DNA from 3 places in the Bacillus stercoris genome. Region 3 is predicted to be linked to each of the others. Evidence: riboswitches for the same ligand, from Rfam matches in the RefSeq annotation. Region 3 holds a riboswitch; each other region holds the start of a gene.
The links. Region 3 has a riboswitch for S-adenosylmethionine ahead of QA442_RS01795 (5-methyltetrahydropteroyltriglutamate--homocysteine S-methyltransferase). Riboswitches for the same ligand answer to the same signal wherever they lie in the genome.
Positions count from the first base shown of each region.

Region 1: another riboswitch for S-adenosylmethionine. It lies ahead of QA442_RS12530 (2-hydroxyacid dehydrogenase); the one in region 3 lies ahead of QA442_RS01795 (5-methyltetrahydropteroyltriglutamate--homocysteine S-methyltransferase).
Region 2: another riboswitch for S-adenosylmethionine. It lies ahead of metI (cystathionine gamma-synthase/O-acetylhomoserine thiolyase); the one in region 3 lies ahead of QA442_RS01795 (5-methyltetrahydropteroyltriglutamate--homocysteine S-methyltransferase).

Region 1 covers NZ_CP121861.1:2,317,234-2,319,501, forward strand. Annotated here, with positions in the region: gene QA442_RS12525 (molybdopterin oxidoreductase family protein) at 1-869, opposite strand, end outside; SAM riboswitch class I at 1,015-1,106, shown strand; gene QA442_RS12530 (2-hydroxyacid dehydrogenase) at 1,202-2,236, shown strand; gene QA442_RS12535 (FGGY-family carbohydrate kinase) at 2,241-2,268, shown strand, end outside.
Region 2 covers NZ_CP121861.1:3,087,059-3,089,326, forward strand. Annotated here, with positions in the region: gene metC (cystathionine beta-lyase) at 1-49, opposite strand, end outside; gene metI (cystathionine gamma-synthase/O-acetylhomoserine thiolyase) at 42-1,163, opposite strand; SAM riboswitch class I at 1,231-1,351, opposite strand; gene QA442_RS16100 (esterase family protein) at 1,519-2,241, shown strand.
Region 3 covers NZ_CP121861.1:337,384-339,651, reverse strand. Annotated here, with positions in the region: gene QA442_RS01805 (hypothetical protein) at 139-417, shown strand; gene QA442_RS01800 (LURP-one-related/scramblase family protein) at 547-1,035, shown strand; SAM riboswitch class I at 1,101-1,207, shown strand; gene QA442_RS01795 (5-methyltetrahydropteroyltriglutamate--homocysteine S-methyltransferase) at 1,290-2,268, shown strand, end outside.

The DNA.
Region 1 (2,268 bases), 2.0 Mb from region 3:
TACATTCTTGCCAGCTGATAAATATCTTCAGTGCTGATCCCGGTGATCATTGATACCTTTTCCGGATTATACTGTTTCACGTGTTCACGGAGCTTGTCGTAGCCGACCGTGTATTCAGACAGGAATGCTTCATCGTGAAGGTTTTCTTTAAATAAAATGTGCATGATGCCAAGGGCAAGTGCGCTGTCAGTTCCCGGCTTTATTGGAATAAACCAATCTGCAAGACGCCCTGTCTGATTTTTATGTACATCGATCACGACAATTTTGGCACCTTTTTTTCGCGCTTTTTGGGCGATCGTAATTTGGTGCATGTTTGTGCTGACAGCGTTAATTCCCCAAAAAATAAATAGTTTTGTATGAATGGTTTCCTCAGGATCGATTCCCGCGCTTATGCCCATTGTATATTTATAGCCTTCAGATCCCGCTTTGCTGCAAATCGTCCGTTCAAGCTGGCTTGATCCCATGCGGTAAAAAAAGCGGCGGTCCATTCCTTCAGCTGTCAATTTCCCCATATTTCCGTAAAAGCTGTAAGGAAGTATGCTTTCAGCTCCCTCTTCATCAATCAGCTGCTTCCAGCGGGAGGTGATCGTATCAATCGCCTCTTCCCAGGAAATCGGTTCAAATATCGCTTGGCCTTTCGCGCCTGTCCGTTTAAGCGGTGTAGTCAGCCGCTTTTCATCATAGATGCGCTCCGTCATGTTTCGAACTTTGTTGCATATGTTTCCAGCTGTGACAGGATGATCGGGATCTCCCTGCACTTTCACAATTTTTCCGTCTTTTTTATGTACTAATAATCCGCACTGATCCGGGCAGTCCAGCGAGCAAACGGATTTAAAAATGCCGTTTTGTTGTGTGGCAAAAGATTTCATGGCCCAGTTCCTCTCTAGTTAGATATTTTGTAAGAATTATAACATTTCGGATGATAACGTCAATTCTGAAAAAAGAGATTGACATCAATCTGAGACTTCTTTATGATAAACGTATTCTTTATTTTGAAAATTACATACTCAACATTTTCTATCCAGAGAGGTGGAGGGACTGGCCCTATGAAACCTCGGCAACATTATTGTGCCAATTCCAGCAAGCGTCAGCTTGAAAGATAGGAAAGCAAGGTTTATACCGGTGTCTGCCTGTAACAGAGCGCGCCTATATATGAATCTCTTTCCATCTTCGGAAAGAGATTTTTTTATGAAAAAATACGATGAAAAGGATGTTTTGCACCATGACGGTTTTGGTTACAGCGCCGTACAACGAAGAAGGGCGAAAAGAGCTTGAAAACTTGTTTAGCTCAGTTATTTATCAATCTTGGAAAGAACAAGGCCGGGCATATCGGGAGGATGAACTCATTCAGCTGCTAAAGGCAACAAATGCGACAGGTTTGATTACTGAGCTTGATCAGGTAACAGACAGCGTATTTGCTTCTGTTCCCGAACTTTCATTTGTCGGTGTTTGCAGGGGAATGCCCTCCAATGTGGATGTGGCAGCTGCTTCAAAAAGGGGTATACCTGTTTTTTATACACCAGGGCGGAATGCACAAGCCGTTGCCGAAATGTTTATTGGAAATGTGATTTCCTTTCTCCGTCATACCAGCGCCTCGAATCAATGGCTGAAGGATGGAAAGTGGAAAAGTGATTACCTGCAGGCTTATGTCAAATTTAAAGGAAATGAGCTAACAGGAAAAACGGTTGGCATGATTGGGTTCGGCGCGGTTGGCCAAAGGATTGCAAAACTGCTGACTGCGTTTGACTGTAAGATAAAGTATTACGATCCATACATTCTAGACGATCATCCGCTGTATGAAAAAGCAGCTCTTAAAACGGTGTTTTCAGACAGTGATATCGTTTCTGTCCATCTGCCTCGTACTGAGGAAACACTTGGACTGATAGATCGGCAATATTTTGATTTGATGAAAGAGAGTGCGATTTTCGTCAATACTTCAAGAGCAGTTGTCGTAAACCGTGAAGATCTTTTATCTGTATTAAAAGAACATAAAATCAGAGGTGCGGTACTAGACGTTTTTTATCATGAACCTCCAGAGGAATCAGATTATGAATTGATCTCATTGCCTAATGTTCTGGCAACACCGCATCTCGCTGGAGCAACCTTTGAAGTAGAGGATCATCACGTATCGATCATGAATGATGCCCTCAAAAAGTGGAAGGTTGAAAAAATTCCCAATATTCCGACATTGTATAACAAAGACAAACTGGGAACAGAGGTAAAGAAAAGAGGTTAACAGAATGAAAAAACAAAAAGGCTATCTCGTTT
Region 2 (2,268 bases), 1.5 Mb from region 3:
ATGGATTATGCACGAGCTGGGTTTCCAGCGTCCAATTGTGATTACTCAAATGAAACAGCTCCCTCTTTGACCTGAGATAATGCCTGTTTTAGGTCCTCTTTTAAATCTTCCGCATGTTCAATTCCGACAGAAAAGCGCAGCAATCGATTGCAGACCCCGTTTGCGATACGGATCTCTTCAGGAATATCCATGTGCGTCTGGGTCGCAGGGTATGTAATGAAGCTTTCCACCCCGCCGAGGCTTTCTGCAAAACAAATGGTCTTCAGCGCTTTTAAAAATGGGTTGACCCACTCTTCTTTTTGCAGACGGAAGGACAGCATGCCGCCTTTTTCGGGATACAGCACATCTGAAATTTCTTCCTGCTCCTCCAAAAACGCCGCAAGCTCCTGCGCGTTTGCCTGATGCTGGCGCATTCTTAGGCTCAGCGTCTTCATTCCTCTCATCAAAAGCCACGAATCAAATGGCGGCAGGACGGCGCCGATCGCATTTTGATGCTGAAACATTTCCTCTCCGAGCTGCTCATCCTTTACCACGACAAGTCCCGCAAGCAGATCGTTATGCCCGCCTAAATACTTTGTTGCGCTGTGAATGACAATGTCTGCCCCCAGTTCAAGCGGACGCTGCAAGACCGGTGTATAAAATGTATTATCTACGATCAGCAGAAGACCGTGCTCCTTTGTAATCCGGGCAATACGTTCAATGTCCGCCTCCTGCATGAGCGGATTTGTCGGCGTTTCCACAAACACGGCTTTTGTATTCGGCGTCAGCTTAGAGCGTAAACAGTCCTCATCGCTAAAATCATCATAATGAAAGGTCAATCCATATTTTTTCCATTCATTTTCAAACAGACGGTACGTGCCGCCATATAAGTCCGATGAAACGATCAGTTCATCTCCGCTTTTAAACAGCGCCATAATCGTTTGGATAGCAGCCATTCCCGAACTAAAGGCAAGCCCTCTTGCGCCGTTTTCTAAGTTAGCGATCGCGTCCTCAACAAGCTGGCGTGTCGGATTTTTTGTGCGGACATAATCAAATCCGGTTGATTCTCCGATCCCTCTGTGGCGGTATGCTGTTGATAAATAAATAGGAGCACTCACTGTTCCCGTGACTTCATCGCTACGGTTCCCAATTTGAGCTAATTTCGTTTCAACGTGCTGTGACATATAGCTGACACCTTCCCTTTTCAAAATAAAAACCCCTTCTTCATAAGAAGAAGGGGTTTAACGCTTCTTCTTATCTTCCAAGCATAAAAAACGCTTGCTGGATTTAGCACCTTGGCGCTTTGCACATGCAAAACAAGCCGGTTGCTGAGGTTTCTAAGGGCCAGTCCCTCCACCTCTCACGATAAGAAATATCGATTTCAATTTTCTGATTGTTTTATATTAGCGCAATTCACAGTTTATTTCAACACTTTTTTCTTCGTGTGCCGAACCGTTTAAAGAGAGAAATTTCTAATAATTCATGGTACAATAATTGAAAATGCAAGAAAGTATAGTGATGTCCTGGAGGAATGTTTTTATGGCACCAAAAAACGGCACAGTGCAAGAAAAGAAATTCTTTTCAAAAGAGCTTAATGAGGAAATGACCTTACTTGTTTATCTGCCGTCCAACTACTCCCCGCTTTATAAATACCATGTCATTATCGCGCAGGACGGCCACGATTATTTCAGGCTGGGGAGAATCGGCAGACAGGCCGAGGAATTGCTGTCAAAACACGAAATAGACCGGAGCATTATTATCGGTGTTCCTTATAAGGATGTAAAAGAGCGCAGAAACACCTACCATCCGGAGGGTTCAAAATTTTCGGCGTATAAACGGTTCATCGCCCATGAGCTCGTTCCTTTTGCAGATGATGAGTATCCAACCTATCAGGTCGGTTACGGCCGAACGCTGATCGGTGATTCGCTCGGAGCAACCGTGTCACTTATGACAGCGCTTGATTATCCGAATATGTTTGGCAACATCATCATGCAGTCTCCCTATGTTGACAAACATGTGCTAGAAGCCGTGAAACAGTCTGACGATATCAAACACCTCTCTATTTATCACCAAATCGGAACAAAAGAAACTGACGTCCACACGACAGACGGGAACATTCTGGACTTTACAGAACCGAATCAGGAGCTGAAACAGCTGCTGGAGAAGAAGCTTTCCGATTATGATTTTGAGCCATTTGACGGAGACCACAAATGGACATACTGGCAGCCGCTCATCACCCCGGCGCTGAAAAAAATGCTTTAACACTCTATCATACTTTATTTCCAGGAG
Region 3 (2,268 bases):
ATATGAATTACTTTAATTTAGGTTAAAAGTTATATAAAGGAATTCATTTTATCGTCGATAGTAACTATAGAACCAATCATCAACAAGAACAATCACCATAATGCAAGACTATTTTCAGGTCATCAGGTTAGACTGTTTTTGAGGGGCAGTTATTTATTTTTATTTGATTTAGAATTTTTTGAATACTTTTTGACTTTTTATCCGTACAATAGAGAGTACCAAAACTTTTTTTGGGAGGTATGTAATATGATCCTATTTATTATCATCGCTTTATGCGGCTATCTTCTTTTTTCTTTCAGCAAGGACAATCGCCGCAAACCGCAAAAGACAAGCCCTCTTCCAGCAGCCGCATCTCATCACAACAACCTAATCGACCTTGACGCTATCCGCCAAAAACGCCGGATGCATCTTTCCTAATTCTATATTTCAAACGAAAAGGCTGCGGAATGACGCAGCCTTTTAAAATTATGTTGAGATAGAGCCTGAAACCTTTTTATCCTCTATCCGTAATTTCATACAAGGCAAATCCAAAAGGAGACTTCTGCAATGATCGAGTTATTTATGAAACAAAAAATGTTCTCATTTAAAGATGCATTCCACATTTATGACCGGGATGAACAAGAAATCTTCAAGGTAGAGGGGCGTTTTTTCTCGTTAGGGGATTCATTACAAATGACAGATTCATCCGGAAAAACGCTCGTTTCCATAGAACAAAAACTCATGTCTTTATTGCCGCGCTATGAGATTTCAATTGGCGGGAAAACAGTTTGTGAGGTAACGAAGAAAGTAACGTTTTTCAAACCGAAATTTGTGATTTCCGGCCTTAACTGGGAAATCGATGGTGACTTATGGAGGGATGAATTCCAGCTGACGGACGGGGAAAATGTCCGGATGTCAGTGAGCAAAAAGTGGCTCAGCTGGGGTGATTCCTATCACTTGCAGATTGCAAACGAGGAAGACGTTCTGATTTGCACTGCCATCGCGATCGTTCTTGATACGGTTTTATATAACGATGAAGATGAAAGTATTTTCTAAAAAGCATTGACAATTGATCCAAAAGTAATAATATTAAGATAATTGAAATTTGAATATGAAGTTATACCTTATCAAGAGAGGTGGAGGGACTGGCCCTATGATACCCGGCAACCGCTGTTTCAAACAGAATGGTGCTAAATCCTTAAGAACATTGCGTTCTTGCAGATGAGGCGGAGATTTGATCGTTCAAGCTCTTCCTTACACAAAGGAAGAGCTTTTTACATGCTCAATATTTCAGAAAAGAGGCGAATGACATGGCCCACCAAACGAGTGTTGCAGGACAAAAAACAGTAATACAACGCAAAGCACCTTTCCGCGCCGATCACGTCGGCAGTTTGCTTCGTTCCGCTACGGTGAAGGTAGCCCGGCAAAAAAAAGCGGCAGGTGAGATAACAGCGGAACAGCTTCGCGATATCGAAAATCAAGAAATCACCCGCATCGTGGAAAAACAAAAAGAAATCGGTCTTGAAGTGGTAACAGACGGGGAATTCCGCCGTTCCTGGTGGCATTATGACTTCCTGGAAGGACTTGACGGTGTGGAGCCGTTCATCCCGGCTGAGGGGATTCAGTTCCATAACGCGAAAACGAAAGCGCGCAGCATCAAAGTGACGGGAAAACTCGATTTTACGAGCCACCCAGCACTTGCTGATTATCAATTTTTACATGAAGTTGCCGGTGGCGCGACACCAAAGCTGACGATTCCGAGCCCGAATATGCTGTTTTTTGGCGAAAAGGCGGATAAAGGCATCTATAACGATCAAGAGGAATATTTTCATGATTTGGCCCAAGCGTACAAAAAGGCAATCAAAGCCTTCTATGATGTTGGCTGCCGTTATCTCCAGCTTGATGATACGTCATGGTCTCTCTTCTTTGAGGAAAAAGGCAGAGAGGTTGTCCGGGCGCTCGGAGGCGATCCAGAAACATTGCCTGCCTTGTTTGCCAAAACGATTAACGATGCAGTGGCAGACCGGCCTGATGATTTAATGATCACAATGCACATTTGCCGCGGCAACTTCCGCTCAACCTGGGCGGCATCAGGAGGGTACGACGCTGTAGCGGAAACGATTTTGGACGGCTTAAACCTTGACGGCCTGTTTTTGGAATACGACGATGACCGCTCCGGAAACTTCGATCCGCTCCGTTTTGTGAAACGCAAGGATCTGCAAATCGTGCTTGGCTTGATCACATCGAAATACGGCGAGCTTGAAAATCCAGAGGATATGAAACGCCGTA